One region of the Arthrobacter sp. B2060 genome, then DNA from elsewhere that is predicted to be linked to it. Evidence: predicted binding sites of a transcription regulator. Region 1 holds the regulator's gene; each other region holds the start of a gene.
The links. The regulator HrcA, encoded in region 1, represses chaperone genes, less so after heat shock. The targets are predictions, from matches to a motif close to TTNGCACTCGNNNNNNNCGAGTGCNAA.

Region 1 (7,179 bases):
CCAGGCGCACGCCTGGCCGGTCCTCTACGGAGACGGACGAGCATCTCACGGTCAGTTCGGCGGGAGCTGTCTGCTCCACAGTTCCGGTCAGGCGCCGGCCCGCGCCGTCGGCAATATCGACCCGCTCCCCCACAGCCAGCCGCTTGACCGTCACCGCATGGCGCGCCTCGGGTCCGTCCAGCACAAAAACCGAACCAGGTTGGGTGTTGTCCAGGGTTCCGGCGGCGGTGAAAAATACGGCGTTGCTCACCGCTACAGGTTACCGAGGCGGTCCCGGAGCTTCGCGAAGACACCGCCGCTCGCCGCGAGCTTGCCCTCGGAGAACTGTTCACCGCGGAGCTTCGCGAGCTGGCGCAGCAGGTCTTCCTGCGCCGGATCGAGCTTGGCGGGCGTCTCGACCTGCAGGTGGACCTTGAGGTCGCCGCGGCCATAGCCGCGCAGGTGGGTGACGCCGAGCCCGCGGAGGGTGATGACTTCGCCCGACTGCGTGCCCGCCTTGACGTCGATCTCCTGCTTGCCGTCGAAAGTGTCCAGGCTTAGCTCGGTACCCAGGGCCGCAGCGGTCATGGGGATGTTCAGCGTTGCGTGGAGGTCGTCGCCGTCGCGGACATACGTGGGGTCGTTGTTGACCCGGATTTCGACGTAGAGGTCCCCGGACGGGCCGCCGGCCGGGCCGGCCTCGCCCTGCCCGGACAGCTGGATCCGGGTGCCCGTGGCCACACCGGCGGGAACCTTGATGGTCAGTGACCGGCGGCTGCGGATGCGGCCCTGGCCGCTGCACTCGTTGCAGGGGTCCTTGATGACCGTCCCGAAGCCTTCACAGGATCCGCACGGCGCTGAAGTCATGACCTGGCCAAGGATGGAACGCACGGCGCGCTGGACCTGGCCGCTGCCGCCGCAGATGTCGCAGCGTTCCGGATGCGTGCCTTCGCGGCAGCAGGAGCCGTCACAGGTGGGGCAGACGACGGCGGTATCGACCTCGAGCTTCTTGTTGGCGCCAAAGACGGCGTCGCGCAGGTCGATCCGGACGCTGATGAGGGCGTCCTGTCCCCGACGGACCCGCGAAGCCGGACCTGCGGTTCCGCCGGCCCCGAAGAAGGTGTCGAATATGTCCTGGAAGGCGAAGCCCTGCCCGGCGTAGCTGCCGCCGCCGAAGCCGTTGTCCGTGCCGTTCTCGTTGCCCGTGGTGTCATACACCCTGCGCTTCTGCGGATCGGACAGCACTTCGTAGGCATGGGTGACGGCCTTGAACCGGTCCGACGCTTCAGGTCCCGGGTTCACATCCGGGTGCAGGGTGCGGGCCAGCTTGCGGTAGGCCTTTTTGATCTCTTCTCCGGTGGCTTCCGGGGAGACTCCAAGAACGTCGTAGTGGCTGCTCAAAGTTCGTATCTCTTCCTGGTTATGGTGCCTGGGTATCGGATTCGTCGGGCCGAGCGATTACGGGCCGAGAATCCTCGAAAGGTAGCGGGCCACCGCGCGGACGGCGGCCATGGTGGTGGGATAGTCCATGCGGGTGGGCCCAAGGATGCCGATCTTGGCGGTGGCGTCCGGTCCATAGCCGGTGGCCACCACCGACGCCTCGGCGAGTCCGTCGTAAGGGTTCTCCCGGCCGATGCTCACGGCCACGCCACGGGGGTCCTGCGCCATCTCGCTGAGGAGCCGCAGCATGACCACCTGCTCCTCCAGGGCCTCGAGGACGGGTCCGATGCTGAGCGGGAAGTCCACGTTGGACCGTGCCAGGTTCGCGGTGCCGGCCATGACCATGCGGTCTTCCCTGCTGCTGTGCGAGAGTGCCTCGAGGGCCTTGCTCAGGGCGGCGGCAGCGGGACGTTCGGCCGGAGCGCAGCCGGCCACCACGGCGGCCAGGTACTGGGGCAGCATGGTCAGCGCGGTGCCTGCGACTCCCGAGAGGAACCTGGTCCGCAAAGCCGTCAGAGTGTCGTCGCTGAGTTCCTGCCCGACGTCGACGACGCGCTGCTCGACCTTGCCCGAATCGGCGATCAGCACAATGAGGACCTTGCGCGGCGCCAGCTGGACGAATTCAATGTGGCGCACCACGGCGCGGCTCAGGTGCGGGTACTGCACGACGGCCACCTGGTTGGTCAGCTGTGCCAGGAGCCTTACCGTGCGGTCCAGGACGTCGTCGAGATCGTCGGCCCCCTCCAGCAGCGACTGGATGGCGCGGCGCTCAGCCGGGGACAGGGGCTTGACCGCCGAAATCTGGTCCACGAACAGCCGGTACCCCTTGTCGGTGGGTATCCTCCCGGCGCTCGTGTGCGGTGCGGTGATGAGCCCCTCGTCCTCGAGCGCGGCCATATCGTTGCGGATGGTGGCGCTGGAAACGCCCAAATGATGGCGCTCGACGAGCGCCTTGGAGCCCACAGGCTCGCGGGAATGGACGTAGTCCTCCACAATGGCGCGCAGCACCTCGAGCTTGCGTGGTTCGCTCACTATCCACCTCCGATCAACCGTTTTCCGGGCAAGGCCATGCAGCGCCCGGCGACGCATGGTTAGCACTCGACATCCCTAAGTGCTAACAAGTCTAATATGAGACGGCCGGTTGTTAGCATTGGTACCGCTCCGGGCGAAATTCCGGACCCGTGTCCGCCCGGAGGCTGATTCCAGGCCGGGGCGGCAGCCTCCTAGCGCAAAGCGGTGTTTAACGATGCAGTATCAGACCTGGGGTCCGCAGGAGATCGCGGCGCCGGCCAAGAAAGATTTGCCGGAAGTGCCGGTGGAGCGCGGCATGGTCCTGGAGGACGTGCAGTCCGGCTGGGTCGGCGCCGTGACGCGGGTGGAGAAGTCCGGTGGCATGCATGTGGTGGCCCTGGAGGACCGCCGCGGCAAGTCACGTTCCTTCAGACTCGGCTTTGGGTTCCTGCTGGAAGGCCAGCCCATTCGGCTGATGCCGCCGGCGGCCAAGCGGCCAGGTTCCGCCCTAGCCGGTCGCACGGCGTCGGGCTCCGTCCGGGTTGAGGGCCAGCGCGCCCAGGTGGCCAAGGCCAGCCGGATCTGGGTCGAAGGCAAGCACGACGCTGAACTCGTGGAGAAGGTCTGGGGCGACGACCTCCGGGTGGAGGGAATCGTCGTCGAGCCCCTTCACGGCATTGACGACCTGGCCGGGGCGGTCGCCGCCTTCCGCCCAGGTCCGGGCCGGAGGCTCGGCGTCCTCGTGGACCATCTTGTCCCGGATTCCAAGGAGTCCCGCATTGCCGAGGCGGTCATGGCCTCGCCCGGCGCCGCCGGCAACGTGCTCATCGTCGGCCACCCGTACGTGGACGTCTGGCAGGCCATCCGGCCCTCTGTCCTGGGGATCGCGCAGTGGCCTGTCGTGCCAAGAGGCACCGACTGGAAGACCGGGATCCTCGCCGCCTTCGGCTGGCCGCACGCCACGAAGGAGGACATCGGCCTGGGCTGGCAGAAACTCCTGGGGGCGGTGCAGACCTATGCCGATCTCGAACCTGCCCTGCTGGGACGGGTGGAGGAGGTCATCGACTTCCTCACCGCGCCTGAGAGTACCGTGGCTTAGACATACCTGTGCCTTAGAAATACCCGGGCCTTAGCGATACAGTGCCGAGATGAAATCCAACGACTTGCTGCTGGACGCCTTCGGCCGGATCCATGAGGCTGTGGCCGCCGTTTTGGAAGGATCCGACGGCGAATCCCTGATCCGCCGGCCGGCAGGCAGCGGAAACTCGATTGCATGGCTGATCTGGCATCTCAGCCGGATAGAGGACTCGCAGGTCGCCTCCGCCGCGGGACTGGATCAGGTGTGGACCTCGCAGGGGTTTGCCGGCCGCTTCAATCTGAAGCTGCCCGACCGCGACACTGGCTACGGTCATTCGACCGACCAGGTCGACGCGGTACACGGCACGCCGGAGCTGTTGCTCGCATACTACGATGCCGTTCACCAGCAGACCGTCGAGTTCCTGAAAACCCTCGGCGACGATGACCTCGACCGCATCGTCGACTATCACTGGGACCCGCCCGTCACGCTCGGGGTGCGGCTGGTCAGCACCATTGCCGACTGCCTCCAGCATGTGGGGCAGGCTGCGTATGCCAAAGGCTTGAACCCTGGGCACGCTTAAAGGACGGGCACGCTTAAGGGACGCGCACGCTTAAGGAAGCAGGTGCATGCGGCGCGTCGTTCATTTTGCGCCTGACCCAGTATTCTTGGAGGGGCGCCTTTCGCGCCGCCGCCATCCGGCGCAACCGGCGGGCGGCGAACCACCGGCGCCAACGCATCAACGCAAGTTTAAGGAAGACAAACCGTGGCAGAAGACGCTCGTGACCGCAGGGACCATCAGTCCGGCCCTGACGTGCCCCAGTACCATGGCGTGCCGGCCAATGCACTTCCGCTGACTGCCAGCGAGGACCGGCAGTGGGCAACGCTGGCACACTTCGGCGGTATCCTCGGCTGCGTGCCGGCACTGCTGATCTACCTCATTTTCCGGGAGCGTGGACCGTTCACAGCCCAGGAATCCAAGGAAGCCCTCAACTTCACCCTGCCGCCCACCATCGCGGCGGTGCTCGCGAACCTTCTGGTGCTCCTCCCGGTGGTGGGAAATATTTTCGCTGTCATTGCCACCCTGATCTGGATTGCGCTGACGTGCTTCGCCGTGTCCGCGGGTATCCATGTCAACCGGGGCCAGCCGCACCGGTACCAGTACAACCTCCGCTGGATCAAGTAACCGCAAAGCGGCCCCAGACCTGTTTGGGTCTGGGGCCGCTTTTGTTTAAGCCGCTGCTGGTGCCTGCGGTTCAGTCCGGCAGGATTCTGCGGACCACGGCGTCGGCCAGCAGGCGGCCCTTAAGAGTCAGAACCAGCAGGCCGCGGAAAGCCTCCGCCGGCGACACGAGACCGTCGGCAATGAGCCCGGCCACAGCGTGCTTGCCCCCGTCCGACAGCGAGCTGACCGCCACCCCTGATGCCAGGCGGGTCTCAAGCATGATCCGCTCCACGCCGCGGGTCTCGGCGTCGAGTGTTTCGCGGCCGGCAGCCGGCGACACGCCGGAGCCGAGCCTACCCGCGTAGGCCGTGGGGTGCTTCACGTTCCACCAGCGGACTCCACCGACATGCGAGTGCGCGCCAGGTCCGATGCCCCACCAGTCGTCCCCGCGCCAGTAGGCCAGGTTGTGACGGCACGCCTGTTCGGCAGTGGCCGACCAGTTGCTGACCTCATACCAGCGGAGGCCGGCGTCGGAAATCATCTGGTCGGCGAGCTCGTATTTGTCGGCATGGTCGTCGTCGTCGATTCCGGGAACTTCGCCACGGCGGATCTGGGCGGCGAGCTTGGTGCCGTCCTCAACGATCAGCGCGTAGGCGCTGATATGGTCCGGCTTGTACGACAGTGCGGTCTCCAGGGAGAAGCGCCAGTCTTCGAGGGACTCCCCCGGCGTTCCGTAGATCAGGTCCAGGCTGACGGCGAGTCCGGCGTCGCGCGCCCACTGGACCACAAGCGGGACACGGCTTGGGGTGTGGGTGCGGTCCAGGACCTTCAGCACGTGGGGCACCGCGGACTGCATACCGAAGGAGACCCGCGTGAAGCCCGCATCTGCGAGCAGTTGCAGGGACTCCGGCGTGACTGAATCGGGGTTGGCCTCCGTGGTAACTTCGGCGTCCGGTTCAATCCCCCAGGTGTCGATGGCGGCGCCGAGGATTCTGGCCAGGTCCTCCGCCGGCAGGAGCGTTGGCGTGCCGCCGCCGAAGAACACGGTGCTCAGCTTGCGGGCAGGCAGGCCCGACTGCTCCAGGACCCGCGCGGCAAGGTCCACTTCCGAAATGGCGGTGGAAGCGTATGCGTCCTGGGAGGCGCCGCCCCCGAGCTCCGTGGCCGTGTAGGTGTTGAAGTCGCAATAGCCACAACGCACCGCGCAGAACGGGATGTGCACGTACAGCCCAAAGGCCCGCGCTGCCGCACCGTCCGCGGCCTGTTGGGGCAGCAGACCGTCCGACGGCGCGGGGTCGCCCAGGGGAAGAACGCTAGGCATGTGTGCGGCCTCCGGTGGTTCCGGCCACGGTCATCACTACTTCTTGGCCTTGTCCTTGGATTCGTCGGTGGTCAGTGCGGCGATGAAGGCCTCCTGGGGTACTTCCACGCGGCCCACCATCTTCATGCGCTTCTTGCCTTCCTTCTGCTTTTCCAGCAGTTTGCGCTTACGGGAGATGTCACCGCCGTAGCACTTGGCGAGAACGTCCTTGCGGATGGCGCGGATGGATTCACGGGCGATGATCCGGGATCCGATAGCCGCCTGAATCGGCACCTCGAACTGCTGGCGCGGGATCAGCTCGCGCAGCTTGCCGGTCATCATCACACCGTAGGCGTAGGCCTTGTCCTTGTGGGTGATCGCGCTGAAGGCGTCCACCTGTTCGCCCTGCAGCAGGATGTCCACCTTGACCAGGTCGGCGACCTGTTCGCCGTCGGCCTTCCAGTCCAGCGAGGCGTAGCCGCGCGTCTTGGACTTGAGTAGGTCGAAGAAGTCGAAGACAATTTCCGCCAGCGGCATCCAGTAACGCAACTCGACACGGTCTTCGGACAGGTAGTCCATGCCGCGCATGACGCCGCGGCGGCCCTGGCACAGCTCCATGATGGCGCCGACGAACTCGTTGGGCGCCAGGATGGTCGCAGCCACCATGGGCTCGCGGACTTCGTTGATCTTTCCGGAAGGGAACTCGCTGGGGTTCGTGACCGTAACCACGCTCTTGTCCTCGAGCGTTACCTCGTAGACCACGTTCGGGGCGGTGGAGATCAGGTCCAGGTTGAATTCGCGTTCCAAGCGCTCACGGACGATTTCGAGGTGCAGCAGGCCCAGGAATCCGACGCGGAAGCCGAAGCCCAGCGCTGCGGAGGTTTCCGGTTCGTAGATCAGAGCTGCATCATTCAGCTTGAGCTTGTCCAGCGCGTCACGCAGGACAGGGTAGTCGGTGCCATCCAGGGGGTAGAGGCCGGAGAACACCATGGGCTTGGGGTCCGCGTAGCCGCTCAGGGATTCCGAGGCCGGCTTGGCCAGATTGGTGACGGTGTCGCCCACCTTGGACTGGCGGACGTCCTTCACGCCGGTGATCAGGTAGCCCACTTCGCCGACGCCCAGGCCCTTGGACGGGGTGGGTTCAGGTGAGCTGACGCCGATCTCGAGGAGCTCATGGCTGGCCCGGGTGGACATCATCTGGATGCGTTC
Region 2 (7,179 bases), on a different contig from region 1:
CCGCCCATGGCCGGAGCGTTCTTCTCCGGCTTGTCGGCGACTACTGCCTCGGTGGTGAGGAACAGTCCGGCAATGGAAGCCGCGTTCTGCAGGGCAGAGCGGGTTACCTTGACCGGGTCGTTGATGCCGGCAGCCAGCAGGTCGACGTACTCGCCGGTTGCGGCGTTCAGGCCGTGGCCCGCGGGCAGGCCGCGGACCTTGTCGACCACAACGCCGGGCTCGAGGCCTGCGTTGAAGGCGATCTGCTTCAGCGGAGCGTCGATGGCAACGCGGACGATGTTCGCACCGGTTGCTTCGTCGCCGGACAGGTTCAGGTTGGCGAATGCCTTGAGGCCAGCCTGGATGAGGGCAACGCCACCACCGGCGACGATGCCTTCCTCAACGGCAGCCTTCGCGTTGCGGACTGCGTCCTCAATGCGGTGCTTGCGTTCCTTGAGCTCAACTTCGGTAGCGGCACCGGCCTTGATGACTGCCACGCCGCCGGCCAGCTTGGCCAGGCGCTCCTGCAGCTTCTCGCGGTCGTAGTCGGAGTCGGAGTTTTCGATCTCGGCGCGGATCTGGGAAACGCGGCCGGCGATCTGGTCGGCGTCGCCGGCACCTTCGACGATGGTGGTCTCGTCCTTGGTGACAACCACCTTGCGGGCGCGGCCCAGGAGTTCGAGGCCAGCGGTCTCGAGCTTCAGGCCAACTTCCTCGGCGATGACCTGGCCACCGGTGAGGATGGCGATGTCGGCGAGCTGGGCCTTGCGGCGGTCACCGAAGCCCGGAGCCTTGACGGCGACGGACTTGAAGGTGCCGCGGATCTTGTTGACGATCAGGGTGGCCAGGGCCTCGCCCTCGATGTCTTCGGCAATGATCAGCAGCGGCTTGTTGGACTGCATGACCTTTTCGAGGACAGCAACCAGTTCCTTGACGTTGGAGATCTTGGAGTTGACGATCAGGATGTACGGGTCCTCGAGGACCGTTTCCTGGCGCTCCGTGTCCGTGACGAAGTATGCGGAGATGTAGCCCTTGTCGAAGCGCATGCCTTCGGTGAGCTCAAGCTCCAGGCCGAAGGTGTTGGACTCCTCGACGGTGATGACACCTTCCTTGCCGACCTTGTCCAGGGCTTCGGCAATGAGGGCGCCGATTTCGTCGTCACCGGCGGAGATGGACGCCGTGGCGGCGATCTCTTCCTTGGTTTCGATTTCCTTGGCGTTGTCCAGCAGTTCGCGGGTTACCGCTTCAACTGCCTTCTCGATGCCGCGCTTGAGGGACAGCGGGTCAGCGCCGGCCGCAACGTTGCGCAGGCCTTCCTTGACGAGGGCCTGTGCCAGCACGGTAGCCGTGGTGGTGCCGTCGCCAGCGACGTCATCCGTCTTCTTGGCAACTTCCTTGACCAGCTCGGCGCCGATCTTCTCGTAAGGATCGTCCAGCTCGATCTCCTTGGCGATGGAAACACCATCGTTGGTGATCGTGGGGGCGCCCCACTTCTTTTCGAGGACGACGTTGCGTCCACGCGGGCCGAGGGTGACCTTGACGGCGTCGGCGAGGGTGTTCAGGCCCCGCTCAAGACCGCGGCGTGCCTCTTCATCAAATGCAATGATCTTGGCCATAACGGCAGTAGTCCTTTCGGGACAGTCGTTAAGAATGAACCTTGCTGCGGTGCCCGCGACGGACGATCGTTCCTGCAGGCCTCTGTACGCCGGCAGTCCGGATCTCACCCCAACCAGGTATTTCTTCGCTCCCTCACACGTCCGCCAACCGCGCTGCGGCCTGGGCCGGGCGAGGCATTAGCAGTCGATGCTCAGGAGTGCTAATCAATAATTAGCACTCCCCCGGGGAGAGTGCAAGCAGTGGCCGTGAAATCCGGGACGAATCCGGGGCCGCTTCGCTCCCGGCGATCAGCCCGCCGCCCGGCTGGCTGTTTCGCTGCCGGTGAGTTTCGCCCTGTTGTCCGCGCCGAAGGTGAACACCATGTAGTTGGCCACCGTCACGTCGCCGTTCGCGTCAAACCGGACGGGGCCTGACTCGCCGTCATAATCCACAGCCGTTCCGGCCCGGACGGCGGCAAGGCACTCCTTGTACGTCCGGCAAACAGCCGGCTTGCCTGCAGACTGGGAGCCGGCGCCGGCGGACCCGCCGGAGACGGCGATCAGCTTCGCGGCAACGGACGCGCCGGCGTCGTCGTCCGCCGCGGCAGCCGCCAGTGCTGCCAGGTTGACCGCATCGTAGGTCTCCGCGGCGAACGTCATGTCCTTGAGGTTCTTGTCCACGGCCACGAGTTCGCCCTGCAGATGGGCCGAGGGGAACACGCCGGGGACGATTCCGCGGGCGCCGTCCAGCGCCCGGGAGGCGAGGTCGGAGCCGTACTGCCGGAAGGCTCCGTCCGCAAGGATCAGCTGCTTCCCCGACAGTCCCGCATTGTGGAGTTCTGCGATGGCACCCTGTGCCCCGCCGCGGGCAATGAGGACGACGGCGTCCGGTGACGCGCCCGCGGCAGTGGCCGCCGCTTTCTGCGCCTCGCCCGACTTGAAGGCCGCCACTGTCACGGGCTCCAGTCCGGCACCCTTCGCGGAGGCGGAGACGGCCGCCGACACTTCGGTGCCATAGGCACCCTCCTCGTGGACGACGGCCAGGCTCTTGGCGCCGCCGTCCTTGGCCAGCTTCACCAGCACGGCGGCCTGGGCGGCGTCGGCCGCCGCGGTGCGGAAGTAGTATCCGCCGCTCCTGTACTCGCTCAACTCCCCTGCCGTGTTGGCCGGCGAGATGAGCGCGACTTTGGCCTTGGACAGCACATCGATGACGGCGGGAGCGCGGCTGGAATCCGTGGGTCCGATCACCACATCGGCTTTGGCATCCACGAGTTCCCGCGCCTGTGCGCCGGCGTCGCCGCCGGGCTTTTCCGGCAACAGCTCCACGGGCCTGCCTTTGTGGCCGCCGGCCGCGTTGATCTCCTGCACGGCAAGTTTGGCGGCTGCCAGCTGGGCACTGTTCAGGAACGCCTGCGCGCCGGTGCTGTCCAGGATCAGGCCGATCCGCAAGGTGCCGTCGCCGCTGGCCTCCACGGACGCAGTCCGGGCGTTTTCGCCTGAGCCGGAGCACGCACCCAGCGCCAGGACGGCGGCAGCACCCCAGGCAGCGGCGCGGGCAGCTCTCACGGTTCCGGTCCGCCGTCGGGCGTTCACCGTGGCAGGTCTCCGGGCGGCGCGGGCAGCCACTAGGCGGGCCGGACGTTTTCGGCTTGCGGGCCCTTTTCGCCTTCGCCGACCTCGAGCTCCACGCGCTGACCCTCGTCCAAGGCGCGGTAGCCGTCCACCTGGATGGCGGACCAGTGCACGAAGACGTCGTCGCCCGTGCCGTCGACGGTGATGAAGCCGTAGCCCTTTTCAGCGTTGAACCACTTCACGGTTCCCAATGCCATGATCTCCACACTTTCAGATTGCTTCCGTAAGGCCCACCTCAGTGTGTGCCGTGAATTACGCGCCGAAGACTCGAAATCACTCTATCCACTGCGCCGCGGCGGGAGGCAGGCTGACAGCCGGGCCCGGACTCAATAGTTATTCAGGCGTAACCCAAAAGGTCACTGGAATCCGGGGCCCAGCACCACGGCAACAGATGTCTCAAATCCCGGGCTCTCCACGAGCGTGGCGATGTTCAGCAGCTCCCCGAGAGCCTCTGCGCTGGCCCTGCGCTCGGCACCCGAGTAGAAGATGACGGACTCCTGCTGGGGCGCGCCCTGCCAGTTCGCAACCTGGCCCAGAGTCCAGCCGTCGGCCTCGAGGGTGGCGCCGACGCGGCCGGCCAGCCCGGAAGTCTGCGTGCCGTTGTAGACCGAAACAGGAAGTGACTTGTCCGCGGCCGAGGCGAGCGCTTCGACGGAGGCCGGAGGGGATGCCGGGTCTGATGGTGAGGCTGCAGCCGACGACGAGTCGGCACTCGGGGTGCCGGACGGCGCCGCTGCCTCGGACGGCGTGGGCGAGGGCGAGGGATCCGCGGACGGCGAGACCGCAACGTCCTGGGCTGCTGAAGGCCCGGCAGCGGCGTCGAAGCCGAGCTGCGGGAGGAAGGCAAACGCGGCCACACCAACGGCGAGAGCGCCGCTGCCCACAGTCAGGACGGGCCACAGACGGGGGCGCCTGGGTGCCGGTACGGAGCGGTGTACGCCCTGCCGGGAAGTGACCTCTGGGACCCTGTCGAATTCGTCTCGGGCATAGTTGGTCATGGTAAAAGTGACGTCCTTGTTGGTCTTCTGCCGGCAGTTCGGCACTGGCGATTACGCGTCAGACCCCAAGCGGCGCGCGGTGCGGGCCCTCTGACGTGACGTACGTAGTCTACGCAATCTCTTTACCAACATGGGATCGTGGGCCAACGCATGCTCGGTATCAATGAGCGCATTCAGGATCTGGTAGTAGTGCGTGGCCGACAGGTCGAACAGTTCCCGGATGGCCTGTTCCTTCGCGCCGGCATACTTCCACCACTGCCGCTCCAGCGCCAGGATCTGCTGCTCACGCTCGCTCAGCGGCGAGTCCCTCAGCTGGAAGTCATCCAGCAGGGATCCGCGCCGCGGCCCGGCGCCCGCCTCTGCGGACTGCGCAGCGGACTGCTCTGCGAGATGGTCCTGCAACGGCTCAGCCACTGCGCACTCCTTCGCTGATTCCGGTAAAAACTCCAGCCTCCATGTTACGGAGGAATAACAGCATTGTCATTTACGCCGCGTTACGCCATGCGACTGCCGCTGGGAGAATGATCGGTGTGACTGAACAGCCTGAACCCTTGTTCGACCTGCTGCCGCCCGAGGCCGCGGGACCTGGCTTCGCCGAGATGGCAGGGATGCCGCTGCCGGAGCTGGTAGCCGCTGACTGGGCCGGGGCGCTGGCCGGGGTGGAGGGCGAGCTGAGATCGGCCCTTTCCTTCCTGGCAGGTGAAGTAGCGGCGGGTCACCGGGTGCTGCCCTCGCCGTCGAACGTTCTGAGGGCGTTCCGGCAGCCCCTGGCGGAGGTGCGGGTGCTGATCGTCGGCCAGGATCCGTACCCGACTCCGGGCCACGCTGTAGGTCTGGCCTTTTCGGTTGACGGCAGGACGCGGCCCATCCCCCGCAGCCTCGCGAACATCTACAAGGAACTGGAATCGGATCTGGGGTACCCGGCCAGGGTCCACGGCGATCTCGGTGCCTGGGCGGACCAGGGCGTGCTCCTGCTCAACAGGGTCCTGAGCGTCCGCGAGGGCGCCGCCGGCTCGCACCGCGGCAAAGGCTGGGAAACCATCACGACGGCGGCGGTTTCCGCCGTCGCTGCCCGCCGGGCGCCCGATGGACGCCAGCTCCCGCTCGTGGCGGTCCTGTGGGGAAAGGACGCCGAGGGGATGCGCCCGCTGCTGGGCGAGACTCCGGTGGTGGCCAGCGTCCACCCCAGCCCGCTGTCTGCCTCCCGGGGTTTCTTTGGTTCGCGTCCGTTCAGCCGCGCCAACGCCCTACTGCAAGAGCAAGGCGCCGGCGCGGTGGACTGGGAACTTCCGGCAATGGCACCGGCAGCGCACCGGCCGTAATCTAACGAACCCGCGAGGCGGCCGGGTCCGAACTTAGCTTAGGCTTACCTTCATGACTATCACTGTTCCTGCAGCCACCTCCGCGACGCGGACATCCCGTCCCCAGATCAACCTGACCGTGCTGCGCCGGGAACAGCTTTCGGCGCACATGGTCCGGATTGTCGCCGGCGGCGAGGGGTTCGCGAACTACGTTAACAACGATTTCGTGGACAGGTACGTCAAGATCGCCTTTCCGCAGCCTGGCATCGCCTACCCCGAGCCCCTCGACCTGTGGACGGTCCGCGAAACGCTGCCGCGGGAGCAGTGGCCGTTCACGCGGACCTACACGATCCGCTGGGTGGACGTGGCCGCGCGTGAACTGGCCATCGACTTTGTCATCCACGGGGACGAGGGCCTGGCGGGTCCGTGGGCCGCGTCCGCCCAGCCCGGCGACAGCCTGACCTTCACCGGCCCCGGAGGCGGCTACAACCCCGATCCCTCGGCGGACTGGATTCTGCTGGCCGGCGACGAGGCGGCGATCCCGGCGATCGCAGCTGTGCTCGAGTCGCTGCCCGCGGACGCCCGGGGGCTGGCGTTCCTCGAGGTGGACGGCGTCGCCGATATCCAGCCTATTGCCGCCCCCGCCGGCATCGAAATGGTCTGGCTCCAGCGCAGGGGCGTTGCGGCGGGCGACAGCGACCTGCTGGTCAACGCTCTGCGGGAGACACCGTGGCCGGAAGGCAGGGTGGACGTCTTTGCACACGGCGAACGGGGCTACATGAAGGGCCTGCGCGAAGTGCTCTTCCGCGAGCGCGGCCTGGACCGCAAGCAGGTATCGCTCTCGGGCTACTGGGCCAAGGGCCGGGTGGAGGACGACTTCCAGGCCGAGAAGAAGCTGCCGATAGGCAAGATCTAGCCGAGCAAGATCTAACTAGGCAAAGCCCTGGCCCCCTAGCGGCGCCTCGCCCGCCGTCGTTCGTTGCTCGCCAGGCCCTTGGTGAAGGGCCGCGCCAGCGTGTCACCGAGCACAATCCCGCCGGCCACGCCAAACACGATGGCCCCTGCGCTGAGCATCCCGCCGGCACCCAGCAGGATCTCGGACTCCTCGATGGTCAGGACGTACATCGACCGGAAAATGGTGAGCCCGGGCAGGAGAATCAGGCCGGCAGGCACGGCGACCACCAGCTGAGGGGCACCCATCTTCAGCGCCACTATCCGGGCGAGCAGGCCGATCACGACGGCGGCGAGCGCCGGTGAAAAGCGCGGGCCGATGGCGAGGGCTTCTGCACTGATGAGCACCAGGTGCCCGATCACGCCGACACCCGCCGTCGGAAGCAGCAGCTTCCAGTTCGTCTGTTCCGTGATACCGATGGCGACGACGGCAATGGCCACCATGATGACTTGTGCCCACAGGGGATACGCGGGCGGGAACGTCTCCGTGACGTCGATGGGTTCCATGCCGATCCTGTCCCCCACCACGAACGCGACCGCGATCCCCGCAACGAGCGCCCCGAACGTCAGCAGGGTGGACAGGAACCGGCCTGCCGCCGTCACGGGGAAGCCGTTGATGGCGTCTTGCACGGAGGACACGAGCCGTCCCGTGGGAAGAAGCAGCAGGATGCCGCCCACCACCACGATGGCCGGGGCAATCTGGACACCCACGGGGCTGCCGAA
Region 3 (7,179 bases), on a different contig from region 1:
CGAACGGGAGGTTCCGGCCGAGTCCGTCGCCGCCGAGCTCGACCTGGCCTGGTGGCAGTCAGCGCTCGAAGCGATGATCAGCGGCGATGACTACCTCGCGATGTCCGACGGCGACGCCCTGCGCCAGCTCGAAGCCGAGTACCGGCTCGCGGACAACGCACACATCGCCAGCGGCGCCGGACGCCTGCGGTGGCAGCTGGCCGAGCGCTGGCGTGCCGGGATCGCGGAGAACCCGCGCCAAGCGGACCTTCTCCGGAGCCTCCTCAAGGACGGGCGCGTCACTCTTGCGGCGCTGACAGCCCAGGCTCCCGCGCTGGTCCCCATGCTGGTGCCTGTCTGGTCGGTGAGCCCCTACCTGATGACCGGGCTCCTCCCGGCCGAACAGAAGTTCGACGCTGTGGTGATTCTGGACGCCGAAGCGACCTCGCTCCAAGCTGTCCTGCCTGCCGTGGCCCGCGCCAAACAGGTTATTGCCTTTGGTGACGACAAGATCGCCAGCCCCCGTACGTTCACGGTGGCGGTGGAGCGGCTCGCTGCAGGCGAACCGACGCACCAGAGTGTTGAGAGCGCCTTCAGTGCCCTGTCAGAGGTCCTTCCGACGTGGCGGCTGCACTCCGTCTACCGCGCGGTGGACGAAGACCTGGTGCTGCAGCTGAGCAAGGGCTTTTACGACGGCGGTCTCCGCCGCCTGCCCGAGGGCCAGTCCGCCACGGGCCTGGACCGCGCCCTGCTGGTTGAGTACCTGCCGGACGGCACCGGGCTGCCCAGCGCCGACCACGAAGGCGTGGAGTCAGTTGTGGCTGAGGTCAACCGCGTCGTGGAGCTGGTGTTCGAGCACGCCCGCCTCCGTCCGCGCACGTCCCTGGCCGTCGTCACTGCCAGCCTGCGGCATGCCGCGAGGATCGGCGAGGCAATCCGCCTGCAGCTTCCCAATTATCCGGGGCTCTCGGGATTCTTCACGGCCGGCGAGGAATCATTCCGCGTGGTGGATCTGGAACGGGCCCAGGGGCTGGTCCGGGACCACGTCATTTTCTCCCCCGGTTACGGCCGGACGCCCCATGGACGGGCCCTGCACAACTTTGGTCCGCTCTCTGCCGAGGGTGGCCGCGCCAAGTTTGCCCTGGCCATGACCCGCGCCCGGCAGTCCCTGCATGTTCTGACCTGCTTCAAGCCGGAGGACCTGGACAGGAACCGGCTGGCCCATGGCGCCGTTGACCTTTTCGAGCTGCTGGACCGCGAGATCTCGGGCAACACCGACCTCGGCACGCCGGCTTCCCGGGCAGCGGCAAGTGAGCAGGCGCTGGGTGCGGATCCGCTCGTGGCTGACCTGGGAGACCGGCTCAGGGCACGCGGTGCACGCGTCTGGCACCAGTACGACGGCGTCATTGACGTCGTGGCCGCGGCCGACCCGTTGAGCACGATGGGCCAGGACGAAGCCGAGATTCCCCGGCCCGTGGCCATCGAGTCCGACGGCACCGAGCAGTACCGCCAGATGACCGTCCGCGAACGAAGCAGGCTCCGCCCGCAGCTTCTGGAGCGTCTCGGCTGGCGCTACATGCCCCTGTGGACAATTGAGGTGTTCACGGATCCTTCGGCCTGTGCCGACCGGATCGGTGGATACCTCGGACTCGAGAAGCCTGCCCGCCCCGTCCCGGCCGTGGCCTCACCGGGCTTCTTCGACGAGGATGTCACGGGCCTGGACGACGACTCCTACGGGCCAGCTCCGGAGGAGGACGGCCAGTTCGACGACGGCCTGTTCGAAGACCGCAGCGTTGAGGATGGCCAGGACCAGGATGGGGACCAGGACGAGGACGGCGAGGACGATTACGACGCCGCCCTGCCGGACAGGAAGGAAAACGCGCAGTGAGCCCGGATGCAGCAGACCATGATGCCCGCACAGGCGACGGCCCGGCTCGCGGAGAAAGCACCCCGCCGGCCAAGACCCCAGCTCCGGTGACGCCGGGCGGTGCAGTGCCCAACAAGGCCTCCGAGGACGATCCCCGGGCCTGGGGTGACCCGGAATCCGACAACGACCACGACGCCTGGCTCAAGGAGCAGAAGCCCCCGCACTGGGGCTAGCCGCCCCAGCCCGGCAGCGTCACCGGCCCTTGGAGCCCACGAGGACGAAGAATAGTTTTCCCTGGGTTGAAGCTCCCGCCAGAGCGCTTGCCTGCGCCGGTGTGGCAGCAACCACCATCAGGCCGTCGGAATCCCCGGCGGCAAGCCATTGGCCGCCCTGCCCCTCCCGCGCCGAGGTCCAGAGCACCGGGACCGCCTTGGCCAGGACCTTGGACGGGGACTGCTGGTCGAGGCCCGGCCCGCTGGTCAGGACGACGTCGATGAGCATGCCGGGGGAGACGAGCTGGATGGATGAGGGGTCCGCCATGCGCAGCGGGACGGCGGCTGATCCCGGCGGCGACCCAGTCAGGAGGCCGGGCCCCACAAGCTGGGTCTCGGACAGCAGCTGTCCTTTCCGGAGCGGTGCGGCCAGCTGCTTTCCGCTGAGTTGTGCTGCGTCGGTGAGCGTGCCGGTGGAGAGCATGTGGGGCGGGACATCAACTGCTACCACGTCACTACTCCCCAGAGTGGCTCCGGCCGCCAAGTCCCGTGCTGCGGCCAGGGCCGGGGATGTGTGGGCCGGTGCCGGGGTCAGCTGATGGACCGTGACACCGGCCGCCGCACACAGCAGCAGCGCTACGGCAAGGCGCCGGTTGCGGTTCAGCCAGCCCCGCAGACGGCTCGGCCCGCGGCGTTCGGGAGGTCCGGACGCCGAAGTGCCCCTGCGGGGGCGGGCAGCAGGGCGTGAGGTTCTGACGGGAGGCAGTCCGAGAGCTGGCATGCTGCCACGCTATGGAACCCGGCCCCCGGGCGGCAGTGTAAGCCGGCCCTATGTGGAAAGTGGCCCGCCAAAACGCCCGTATGTGGATAACCGCAACGTGGCGGTCAGCCGTGGGAATGGACGGGAACGTCTAGCTGGCGACAGCGGCCGGTGCGGCTGCAGGGGCCGGCGCCGGAGAGGAAGCGGCAGGGGACGGTGATACCGAGCTGCCCTTCGTGTCCCGGGAGTCCGTCCGGTAAAAGCCAGAGCCCTTGAAGACCACGCCTACGCTGTTGAACTTCTTGCGCAGGGTTCCCTCGCATTCGGGGCAGGCCGTCAGAGTGCTGTCAGTGAATGACTGCACGATGTCAAAGGCATGGCTGCAATCCTTGCAGGCATAGGCATACGTGGGCACTGAAGATCCTCCTCTTGGACAAACGACAGGTCCCGTGCTGCCGGGGTGCCACCACGCGGAATTCCTTGCGGGATCTCCGTGCAGAAACAGCTCCATTAGCAGTCGCAGGGCCTGAGTGCCAATTCTAGCATCTTCCCGCAGATTGCATCAGGAAAGTTGGACCAGGCCCGATGGCGTCAGTACCGCATCAACGGGACGGTCAAACCCCTCAACAGGAATGCTCGACGCAGGCAGGAGCTCGGAGTCGTAAATGACCGCAGCCCTTGGGGCCTGCAGACCCGCGGCCTCGGCGTCCGCCAGGAATTTGTCGTAATACCCGCCGCCCTGGCCTATCCTGTTTCCGCTCATGTCCACGGCCGTCGCCGGCAGGAAGAGTCCTGCCACGTCCCGGATGGCCTCCAAGCCGTGGCGTTCTCCGGCCGGTTCCTTGATGGGCGCATACCGGCTCCGGACAAACTCGCTGTCCGGATTCCACAACACCCAGCTCAGCCCGCGGTCCGGCTCGCACACCGGCAGCAGTACTTTGTGGCCCGATTCATGAAGCGCCGTTATCAGCGCGAGGGTGGGCGGCTCGTGGGCCACGCCCAGATATGCGGTAAACGTCGCCGGCCTGCCGTCCGCGACGGTGGCGGCCCAGGACAGGCCGTTGCTGGCTATCCCTGAGGCGGCTGCCGACATGGCCTCAGGCTGCAGGCCCAGACGGATTTTCCGGTGCCGGGAACGGATCTCATCCTTTGATTGCCGGGTCGTTTGCGACATGGTGTGCCATCCTTTGTTGCACGGAATCCCGGCCAAGCCACTGCCGGAAGCATTTACTGTATGAATGTTCCCTCCGTTACATTAGTCGAGTGACTTCCACTAATCCTTCAGTCCGCAAGGCCGTCATCCCCGCAGCGGGACTCGGCACCAGGTTCCTGCCTGCCACCAAGGCCATGCCCAAGGAAATGCTCCCGGTGGTGGACAAGCCGGCCATCCAGTACGTAGTCGAAGAAGCTGTACAGGTGGGCCTGAGCGATGTCCTGATGATTACCGGGCGAAACAAGCGTGCCCTCGAGGACCATTTCGACCGGGTTCCGGCGCTGGAAGCAACGCTGGAAGCCAAGGGCGACACCGCCAAGCTCGAGTCAATCCAAGCCGCCAGCAACCTTGGCGACATCCATTACGTCCGCCAGGGCGATCCCAAGGGCCTGGGCCACGCAGTGCTGCGCGCGCGCCAGCACGTCGGCCACGAACCTTTCGCTGTGCTGCTTGGCGATGACCTGATCGACGCCCGCGACGAACTCCTGAGCATCATGATCGAGGTCCAGGCAAAGACCGGCGGCTCGGTTGTGGCCCTCATCGAGGTGGAACCCTCCCAGATCAGCGCCTATGGCTGCGCCGACATCTCGGAGATCGACGGCGAAGGCTTCGTCCGGATCAACAAGCTCGTGGAAAAGCCGGATGTCGCGGATGCCCCCTCCAATCTGGCCGTCATCGGGCGCTACGTCCTTCACCCCGCTGTCTTCGATGTCCTGGAACGGACGGAACCGGGCCGCGGGGGCGAAATCCAGCTGACGGATGCCCTGCAGGAACTCGCCAGCAGGGACGGTGAAGGCGGCGGTGTGTTCGGCGTCGTCTTCCGCGGCCGGCGTTACGACACGGGGGACAAGCTCAGCTATCTCAAGGCGTGCGTCCAGCTGGCCGTTGACAGCGATGACCTGGGACCTGGCCTTCGCGAGTGGCTGCCGAAGTTCGCTGCCGGCCTGACCCACTAATTCCCCATGAGGGTCAGCCACATCTGGCCGGTCACACTGGAGTGTGGTGACATCGTCCTGCGTCCCATCAGATACCGGGACCGCAAGGAATGGACTGCGGTCCGGTCGCGCAACAGCGACTGGCTGGCCCCGTGGGAGGCTTCCAATCCGGCCCCGGGCGGAGCCCTTCCCGACTATCGGCAAATGGTGCGGTCGCTGAACGCCCAGGCAGCCCAGGGCACGGCCCTCCCTTTCCTCATTACTGCGTGGACACCGGGGTTCCGGGATCCTGTCATCGTGGGCCAGTTAACGGTGTCCTCCATTATTTGGGGCTCTGCCATGATGGCCACTCTGGGCTACTGGGTGGATGAGGCGCGGGCAGGCCAGGGGATCGCGCCGACGGCCGTCGCCATGGCCACCGACCATTGCTTTCAGTCCTTGGGCCTGCACCGGATGGAAATCAACATCCGCCCGGAAAACCGACCCAGCCTGCGGGTCGTGGAAAAGCTCGGATTCCGGGACGAGGGCTACCGGCCACGGTTCCTGCACATCAATGGGGAGTGGGCGGACCACCGGACTTTTGCCCTGACGGCTGAGGAAGTTCCGGAAGGACTTCTCAACAGGTGGCTGCGTTCGAGGCCGGCCTGAGCGGGGCCCGCCGGGGACTTATCGGCGTTAAGTCCAATGATTTGAGAGGCGCGGAGCGACACACCGAGACGAATGCCACAACAGGTCGCCGATTGTCATACGGTTTTGTGTGTGGACTTCCCTCTCAGCAGCTCAGTCATCCTTGTGGTCGCTGTCGCGCTCTGGATTGTTTGGGTTGCGCCGTACCTGCTCCGAAGCGGCCGCCACCAGTTTCAGGCGGCCGGCGATCTGATGATGGAGAGCGTTGACCACGAATCTGCAAACCCGCAAGCCGGAACGGTCCTTCGCATGACCGTCCAGCAGGAGAATCCCATGGACACCAGGAAGAGCAGCGCATCCGGAGCACGCTCCACGCCCGCCGGCAAGTCCGCCGCGAAGGACGGAGGCGCCTTCCGCATCCGCTATGGGCGTCTTGCCATCGCACTGGCCGGGCTCCTGTCCTTCGCCAGTGCCCTGATATCCGGAGTGCTGGCGGTCTTTGGAGTGGGAACCGGCTGGCTTCCGTCTCTGTCATTTCTGGCTGGTGCCGCCTCCGTCGTTCTTCTCCGCAGGCTCGCCGTGCGTGACCGCCGCAGGAAGGTAAACGCTGCCTTCTCAGCGGCCATGGGTGCGCCTGCGAATCGTCCCCGCCCCGCGGCCCATCCTGCCGTTCCAGAGGCCGCTGAGGAAACGGCCACACTTCGCGAAAGCACCCTTTTCGACGCCGAAGCCGCAGCCTCCCAGCCTAAGCCGCTGACCGCCGTCGAACTGCGTGAGGCCGCCTTGGCGGTGGCTCTCGCGGCGGGTGACAGGAGCGGCTTGGCATCGACGACGCAGGATGCTGCCGCCCCGGCAAAAGAGGAATCCGCCAGCTGGGAGCCTGTCCAGGTCCCCAAGCCCACCTATGTCGAGGCCGCCAAGGCGGAACGCCCTGCCCCCGAACCGCTCGACCTTCCGGAGGCCCCCAAAGCCGCCGGCAAGCCGTCGCTCAAACAGGGCACTGCGGCCGCGCCAGCTGTCGCTTCGCCGAACGCCGGGCGCCCGCAGGGCAAGGCGCAGAGCGCCCTTAGCAACCTCGACGACGTCCTGCAGCGCCGCCGCGCGTAGCCTCTTTTGACGCCCGAGTGTAGCTGCGAAGCATGAGCCGCATCTGCGTTGCCGGAGGTACGGGCCAGATTGGCCGGGAAGTTGTGCGCCAGGCCCTGAGCCAAGGGCACGCAGTCGCGGTTCTCAGCCGGAACCCGCCTAAGGAGGGTGCTCACGGGCAGCACGACGGAGCCACATACTTCCGGGGGGACGCCACCACCGGCGAAGGCCTGCCGGATGCGCTGGCGGGGGCCGACGTCGTCATTGACTGCCTGGAGGGGCAAACCGGCAAGGCGCTCAAGCAGTTTGCCGCCGGCGGCGCGATTCTGCTCGGCGCAGCCCTGGAGGCCGGAGTGCCGAAAGCGGTCCTGCTGTCCATCGTGAACTGCGATCAAAGCACCTATGGCTACTATCGGTCGAAAGCGGACAAGGAACGGGTATACGCACGCTCGGAGCTGGAGACCGTGATCGTGCGTGCCACGCAATTCCACAGCCTCCTG
Region 4 (7,179 bases), on a different contig from region 1:
GCCTCGGCATCCGGGGCTGCGCCGTCTCGATGCCCTACAAGGAAGACGTGATCGCCCTCGTCGATGCCATGGACCCGTCAGCGAAGGCCATCGACTCGGTGAACACCATAGTGAACGACGGCGGCCGCCTCACCGCCTACAACACGGACTACACGGCGATCGAGCAGCTGCTGGAGCGCAACGCCGTTCCCAGCGAATCCTCGGTGCTGCTCAGGGGCGCGGGAGGCATGGCCAAGGCCACCGCAGCCGCCCTGCGGGACGCCGGCTTCAAAAATGTCACGATCGTCGCCCGGAACGAGGCTGCGGGCCGGGCGCTCGCGGACCTCTACGGATTCCAGTGGCGTGCCGAGCTGGGCGACGCCACGGCCGACATGATCATCAACGTCACGCCGATTGGCATGGCCGGCGGTGCCGAGGCCGGCTCGCTGTCATTCCCCATCGAAGCCGTCCAAGCCGCGAAGGTCGTCTTCGACGTCGTGGCCCTGCCGCCAGAGACGCCGCTGATCAAGGCCGGCCGGGAAGCTGGCAAGCAGGTCATCACGGGCGCGGAAGTGGCCACCATCCAGGCGCTCGAGCAGTTCGTCCTGTACACCGGTATCCGCCCCACCGACCAGCAGGTGCGGGACGCCGAGGCGTTCGTTCGCGCCCAGTAGCACCGGGCGCCGCAGCCCTAGACCGGTTCCACGGAGACGGCCACCCGCTCGTCACCGATCCTGGTGAGGACCAGGGTGGCTGTCTTTTTGCCGGCCTTCTTTCCACTGCCCTTGCCCGCCGGGAGGAGCTGCTTCCGGAGCTCCTCGGGGGTGACGGACGTGCCGCGCTTCTTGATGTCCAGCACGCCGATGCCGTTCTCCTTCACCCAGGCCTTGAGCCCCTTCACGCTGTACGGCATGACCTCCAGGACCTTGTAGGCGCGGGCGAAGGGGGTGTCCACTGCTGCCGGCGCGCAGATGTACGCGATGTGCTCGTCCACGAGGTGCCCGCCCAACTGCACGGCCAGGTCGGCCACGAGACCCGCTCGGATCACGGCGCCGTCGGGCTCGTAGATGTATCCCTGGACCGGCCCGACCGGCGCCGCAGGGCCGCCGTCGAAATCCTCCGCACTGGTGAATTCGGCGGCACCCTGGGGACCGAGCAGCAGGGCGGCCCTCCGGATCCCCGGCCGGGCAACGGCGTTGAACCAGAGCGCTACCTCGGTGACGTCGCCGCCCACCGAAACCCACTGGGCCTCGCAGCCGGCCGGGATGGAATCATGCGGCATGCCCGGCCCCATCTTGACGCCCACAGGAAGTCCGGACGCCGCGAGTGATTCCACGAACGACAGCGGCGGCGAGAAGGCCTCCGGGTCCCAGATCCTCTTGGTCCCGGACGTGGATGTGGTGCGCCGGGCCGGATCCAGCCACACGCCGTCGGCGTCACCGAGGGGAACGGAAGTCGCATCCGAATGCACCACTGTGGCGTGCGGAAACGGAATGAGGTTGATGGTGGCGCACGCCGCCGTTGTTTCGTCGACCTCCACGGCTGTGACGGCGATATCCAGCGACGCCAGCGCCATGGCATCCGCGCCCAGGCCGCACCCGAGGTCGGCCACGTGGCGTATACCCGCCTCAGCGAAGCGCTGGGCATGCCTGGCCGCCACATTGAGCCTGGTTGCCTGCTCGAGGCCGGCCTGGGTGAAGAGCATCTGGCGGGCGAATTCGCCGAATTTGGCTTCGGCCCTGGTCCGCAGCCTGGACTGGGTGAGCACAGCCGACACCAGATCGGGGGAGTGCCCCTCCTTCCGGAGGCTGGAATTAAGGGCGAAGGACTCATCCTCGCGGTAGGGCCCCAGCGAGGCCAGCAGCTGCCATCCTTCTTCGGTGAGGAGCTGTGCGATCTGGTCCTGCGGTGCGTCAGACATGCCTTCAAGCCTAGTGGAGGGACCGGCGCGCTTGCCCGATAGGGTGGACTGAATGGATTTCAGTGCAACTCCCAGCCAAGGTCAGCCTGCCGGTTCTCCCGCTAGCCCCGCCGATGTCGCCCGCTACCAGCAACTGTTCCGGTATGCGCGCCCGGCGCTGATTGCCGGGGTGGCTGTGGCCATCGTCTGCCTCGTGCTGCTGGTGATCATCTTCCTGCTGGATTCGTTCAACTCCACCGTCTACTCGGTGGGCGGCAAGGACATCCACGATGCGACCGACGAAGCCCGCCAGATCCGGGACCTGTATTCGGGCGCACGCGTCGGAGGCGTGGTGGTCCTGGTGGCCTCGGCCCTGACCGCAGCGGGGGCCGCCGTCGTACTGGTCCGCCAGCGTAAGAATTCGCCAAAAAGCGACGACGACGGCGGAGAGGATGTCGGGTTCGACGCCCTCGCCGGCCGGTGAACAGCGGCTTTTCGGCGCTTTGGCGTGTTCACCGCAGATGAACATCTGGCACTCACCTTGACCGAGTGCTAACCCCTTACATAGAGTCATCATTAGCACTCTCCCTAGGAGGGTGCTAACACAAGAAGAACTGCCAGCCTGGCTGCTGCCGGCACCGCGACGACGGTCTGCTGTCAAGGCACCACAGTTTTACTGCCCATGAATTTGCTGACGAAAAGGAGAGGTCCGAGTGTCGGTCTCTATTAAGCCTCTTGAGGATCGTATTGTTGTCCGCCCGCTCGAAGCCGAGCAGACCACGGCTTCCGGCCTGGTCATCCCGGACTCCGCGCAGGAGAAGCCGCAGGAAGGCGAAGTTGTCGCAGTAGGCCCCGGCCGCTTCGAAGACGGCAACCGCGTTCCGGTCGACGTAGCCATCGGCGACGTCGTTATCTACTCCAAGTACGGCGGAACTGAAGTCAAGACCGGCGGCGAAGAGTACCTCGTGCTGTCTGCCCGCGACGTTCTGGCGATCGTCGTTAAGTAACTCTCTGGATCCCCGTGCCGCTGATCCTGTCTGTTTTCATCAGACCGGTCGGCAGCACGGGGTTCTGTCTTGAAAGGACAAACCATGGCAAAGCAGCTTGCGTTCAACGACGCTGCCCGCCGGTCTCTTGAAGCCGGCATCGACAAGCTCGCCAACACGGTCAAGGTGACGCTTGGTCCCCGCGGCCGCAACGTCGTGCTGGACAAGAAGTGGGGCGCTCCCACGATCACCAACGACGGCGTGACCATCGCCCGTGAAGTCGAACTGGATGACCCCTACGAAAACCTTGGCGCCCAGCTGGCCAAGGAAGTAGCAACCAAGACAAACGACGTGGCCGGCGACGGCACCACGACGGCTACCGTGCTCGCGCAGGCCCTGGTCAAGGAAGGCCTGCGCAACGTTGCTGCAGGTGCCGCTCCGGGCCAGATCAAGCGCGGCATCGAGGTTTCCGTCGAAGCCGTTGCTGCACGCCTGCTCGAGAACGCCCGTCCCGTCGAGGGCACCCAGGTGGCCAACGTGGCAGCGATCTCCGCGCAGAGCGACGAGGTCGGCGAGCTGCTGGCCGAAGCGTTCGGCAAGGTCGGCAAGGATGGTGTGATCACCATCGAGGAGTCCTCCACGACCCAGACCGAGTTGGTCCTCACCGAGGGCATGCAGTTCGACAAGGGTTACCTGTCCCCGTACTTCGTCACCGACGCGGAGCGCCAGGAGGCTGTCCTCGAGGACGCCCTGATCCTGATCAACCAGGGCAAGATCTCTGCTGTGCAGGAATTCCTGCCGCTGCTCGAAAAGGCTCTGCAGAGCTCCAAGCCGCTGTTCATCATTGCCGAGGACATCGAGGGCGAGGCCCTGTCCACGCTGATCGTCAACCGCATCCGCGGCACGTTGAACGTCGTTGCCGTCAAGGCTCCGGGCTTCGGTGACCGCCGCAAGGCCATGCTGCAGGACATCGCCACCCTCACGGGTGCACAGGTTGTCTCCCCGGAGCTGGGCCTCAGCCTGGACTCCGTCGGCCTTGAGGTGCTGGGTACCGCCCGCCGCATCACGGTCACCAAGGACAACACCACCATCGTTGACGGCGCCGGTTCGGCCGAGGACGTAGAGGCACGCGTTGCCCAGCTGCGTGCCGAACTGACCCGCACCGACTCCGACTGGGACAAGGAAAAGCTGCAGGAGCGGCTGGCCAAGCTGGCCGGCGGCATCGGCGTAATCAAGGTTGGCGCTGCCACCGAGGTTGAGCTGAAGGAAAAGAAGCACCGCATCGAAGATGCCGTGTCCTCCACCCGCGCCGCCCTCGAAGAAGGCATCGTGGCCGGTGGCGGTTCCGCGCTGATCCACGCCCTGAAGGCACTCGACGAGGACCCGGCAGTGACGGCCCTTGAAGGTGACGCGGCAGCTGCCGTTGGAATCGTCCGCCGCGCCCTGGTCCAGCCGCTGCGCTGGATCGCCCAGAACGCCGGCCACGACGGCTACGTTGTCACGGCGAAGGTTGCCGAACTCGAAACCAACAACGGCTTCAACGCCAAGTCCGGCGAGTACGAGGACCTGATCGCAGCGGGCGTTATCGACCCCGTCAAGGTCACCCGTGCAGCCCTCCGCAACGCGGCTTCCATTGCCGCGCTGGTTCTCACCACCGAGACCCTTGTTGCCGAGAAGCCTGCCGAGGAAGACGAGCACGCAGGCCACAGCCACTAGGCTGCAGCCCCGCACGGCGGCAACGCCAGGAAAGAGCCGGTCCAGCATCGCTGGGCCGGCTCTTTTGCTGTGGAAATCCCTGCTGTGGAAATCCCGGTCCTTCAGGGTGATTCTGCGGCCGGCCCCGGCGAGGGACACGCCGCACGCAGCTGCCGGTTTGGCCGCAAAGATCACGAATTGGTAACATAGATGTTTTGTGCCACCGGCTTTGAGGGGTTGTCTGTGCCAGTAGCGAGAATGATGGGCCGGCGGGGGAACGAGTCACGCCATCATGCCGGTGAGGTTCCGCGCTCCGCTCAGGTCAAGGCCAAGCAGGGCTACCGCCCCGAGGTCCAGGGGCTCCGCGCCCTCGCCGTCCTCATGGTGGTCACCTACCACGTATGGCTGGGACGCGTCTCCGGCGGCGTGGATATCTTCCTGCTGATCTCAGCCTTCCTGCTCACGCTGTCCTTTGTCCGCAAAGTCGAAAGCGGCAGGCCACTGCGCCTGGTCAGCCACTGGCTGCACCTCTTTAAGCGGCTGATTCCTGCCGCCGTCGTGGTGATTCTCGGTGTCCTGGCGGGCACGTGGCTGGTCATTCCGCAGAGCCGCTGGCCGGACGTCCTCAACGAGGCCTGGGCCTCACTGCTGTACCGGCAGAACTGGCTGCTCGCGGACACCGCGGTGGACTACTACGCGCAGAACCACGCGGGGGCCAGCCCGCTGCAGCATTTTTGGTCCCTGTCCATCCAGGGCCAGGTGTTCATTCTGTGGCCGCTTATCTTCGCCGGGGCCGCCCTCGTGTGGCGTCTGCTCAGGCGCCGGCGGGACATCAGCTACCGGCTCATCCTGCTCGTGGCCTTCGCCGGCATCTTCATCGCGTCCCTGATCTTCTCCATCGAGCAGACCGCCACCAACCAGGCCTACGCCTACTTCGACACCCGGACCAGGCTCTGGGAGTTCGCGCTCGGCTCGCTGCTGGCGCTGTCCCTGCCATATCTGAAGCCGGGCAAGGCAATGCGCGTGGTGCTGGGCTGGGCCGGGCTGGCGGCCATGATCTCCTGCGGCCTGGTGCTGACCGTGGACCGGTCCTTTCCAGGCTTCATCGCCCTGTGGCCCACGCTGGCGGCCGCAGCCATCATCGTCGCGGGCCAGAGCGGCAGCCGGTTCGGCGTGGACCGGGTCCTGAGCTCCAGGCCGCTGGTTGCACTCGGGGATAACTCGTACGCGCTGTATCTCTGGCACTGGCCGCTCCTGGTTTTGGCGCTGGCCGGCACTGGAATCGACAAGCCCAACCTGGTGCAGGGCCTGGCCATCGTGGCCGCCTCCGTGGTCCTTGCCGTGCTCACCACCCGCTTCGTGGAAAAGCCGCTGAGGGAATGGCACTGGCCGCAGTTGCGGGCCTGGCGGACCGCCGTCGTGATCGTTGCCTGCGGCGCCTTGCTGGCCGGCCCCGTTGCCGTCTGGCAGACCAGGCTGACGGCGGACGAAGCGGCTGCCGCAGCGCAGCCGCGCGAACTGACCCCCGGCGCCGCCGCTCTCGCGCCCGAAAACGCCGGGAAGCCCACCCCGAAAGCCACAGTTATTCCTGCCCCCGCGGCCATGAAAAACGAATGGGCCGACATCGACGGCCTGTGCACGGATGGAAACGTCCCCACCGACCCGCTCCTCTCGGGATGCCTGCAGAACAGCCGGCCGGAGCACGTGAAGAAGCGCATTGTGGTGCTGGGGGATTCCCACGCCCAGCAGTACATGGCCGCGCTGGGGCCGATCGCCCGGGACCACGGCTGGGAAGTGGTCACGCTGCTGAAAGGCAACTGCCGTTTCGGTGCGGAATCGCCGGAGCGCGATGCCGAGTGCAACGCGTTCAACCGGGCCAGTGCCGCCTACGTGATGGAACACAGGCCGGATGCCGTGTTCACGGTGGCGTCGCTGACCCACAAGGAGGCGCCGTTCGAAACCGAAGTGCCCGGCTACGTGGAGGGCATCAAGCCGTTCACTGACGCCGGCATCGACGTTGTGGGCATCCGGGACAACCCCCGCTTCCCCATCAACATGCCGGAATGCGTCCAAAAGCATGGAGCCCAGGCGCCCGAGTGCAACGCCCCGCTCGCCGAGTCCCTCGCATTGTCATCACCCCTGGATGACTACCGGGGCAAGGTGGACGGGCTCCACCTGATGGACATGAGCGACTTCATCTGCGCCGACGGCACCTGCCCGGCGGTGGTCGGCAACGTCTACGTCTACAAGGATGACAACCACCTCACCAAGACGTACGTGCAGTCCATGATCCCGATGTTCGAGAAGCGGCTGCTGGCCGCCACGGGCTGGAAATAGCAGGCTCCGAGAAACCGGCGGCGGCCACCACCGCAGCGTGCCATTGCTCACAAAGCCGTTCCGGAATATGGGGATCGCCGCGGAGGTTCTAGAATTTATTCAACACTTCTGCACAGGCCAGTCCCGTAATGACGGGCTGGTCATCAGCTGCAACCCCTACCCGTGAACCCATACCCAAGGTAAGAGGCGCACTCATGACCCAGCCCGAGCATGACCCCTTCGGCTTCATTGGCCTGACCTACGACGACGTCCTGCTGCTTCCCGGCCACACCGACGTCATCC

Region 2: groL (chaperonin GroEL) is a predicted target of HrcA. The motif match lies at 1,807-1,833, and genes of this name have one in related genera.
Region 3: AC5RUM_RS10675 (FmdB family zinc ribbon protein) is a predicted target of HrcA. The motif match lies at 3,329-3,355, and genes of this name have one in related genera.
Region 4: groES (co-chaperone GroES) is a predicted target of HrcA. The motif match lies at 2,409-2,435, and genes of this name have one in related genera.

Annotation. Positions count from the first base shown of each region.
Region 1 is NZ_JBNHFR010000003.1:395,592-402,770, reverse strand. Features, by position in the region: gene AC5RUM_RS08670 (16S rRNA (uracil(1498)-N(3))-methyltransferase) at 1-250, opposite strand, end outside; gene dnaJ (molecular chaperone DnaJ) at 253-1,380, opposite strand; gene hrcA (heat-inducible transcriptional repressor HrcA) at 1,438-2,451, opposite strand; gene AC5RUM_RS08655 (DUF3097 domain-containing protein) at 2,666-3,529, shown strand; gene AC5RUM_RS08650 (mycothiol transferase) at 3,579-4,088, shown strand; gene AC5RUM_RS08645 (DUF4870 domain-containing protein) at 4,272-4,691, shown strand; gene hemW (radical SAM family heme chaperone HemW) at 4,762-5,991, opposite strand; gene lepA (translation elongation factor 4) at 6,028-7,179, opposite strand, start outside.
Region 2 is NZ_JBNHFR010000007.1:37,071-44,249, reverse strand. Features, by position in the region: gene groL (chaperonin GroEL) at 1-1,595, opposite strand, end outside; gene AC5RUM_RS13445 (ABC transporter substrate-binding protein) at 1,884-3,140, opposite strand; gene AC5RUM_RS13440 (cold-shock protein) at 3,200-3,403, opposite strand; gene AC5RUM_RS13435 (LytR C-terminal domain-containing protein) at 3,563-4,204, opposite strand; gene AC5RUM_RS13430 (DUF3263 domain-containing protein) at 4,256-4,618, opposite strand; gene AC5RUM_RS13425 (uracil-DNA glycosylase) at 4,726-5,526, shown strand; gene AC5RUM_RS13420 (siderophore-interacting protein) at 5,579-6,421, shown strand; gene AC5RUM_RS13415 (threonine/serine exporter family protein) at 6,457-7,179, opposite strand, start outside.
Region 3 is NZ_JBNHFR010000005.1:45,646-52,824, forward strand. Features, by position in the region: gene AC5RUM_RS10660 (AAA family ATPase) at 1-1,867, shown strand, start outside; gene AC5RUM_RS10665 (hypothetical protein) at 1,864-2,079, shown strand; gene AC5RUM_RS10670 (RcpC/CpaB family pilus assembly protein) at 2,099-2,839, opposite strand; gene AC5RUM_RS10675 (FmdB family zinc ribbon protein) at 2,970-3,233, opposite strand; gene AC5RUM_RS10680 (5-formyltetrahydrofolate cyclo-ligase) at 3,381-3,992, opposite strand; gene galU (UTP--glucose-1-phosphate uridylyltransferase GalU) at 4,082-4,987, shown strand; gene AC5RUM_RS10690 (GNAT family N-acetyltransferase) at 4,994-5,614, shown strand; gene AC5RUM_RS10695 (hypothetical protein) at 5,726-6,700, shown strand; gene AC5RUM_RS10700 (SDR family oxidoreductase) at 6,733-7,179, shown strand, end outside.
Region 4 is NZ_JBNHFR010000005.1:26,127-33,305, forward strand. Features, by position in the region: gene AC5RUM_RS10590 (shikimate 5-dehydrogenase) at 1-653, shown strand, start outside; gene AC5RUM_RS10595 (THUMP-like domain-containing protein) at 671-1,900, opposite strand; gene AC5RUM_RS10600 (hypothetical protein) at 1,953-2,363, shown strand; gene groES (co-chaperone GroES) at 2,593-2,886, shown strand; gene groL (chaperonin GroEL) at 2,971-4,581, shown strand; gene AC5RUM_RS10615 (acyltransferase family protein) at 4,822-6,897, shown strand; gene guaB (IMP dehydrogenase) at 7,092-7,179, shown strand, end outside.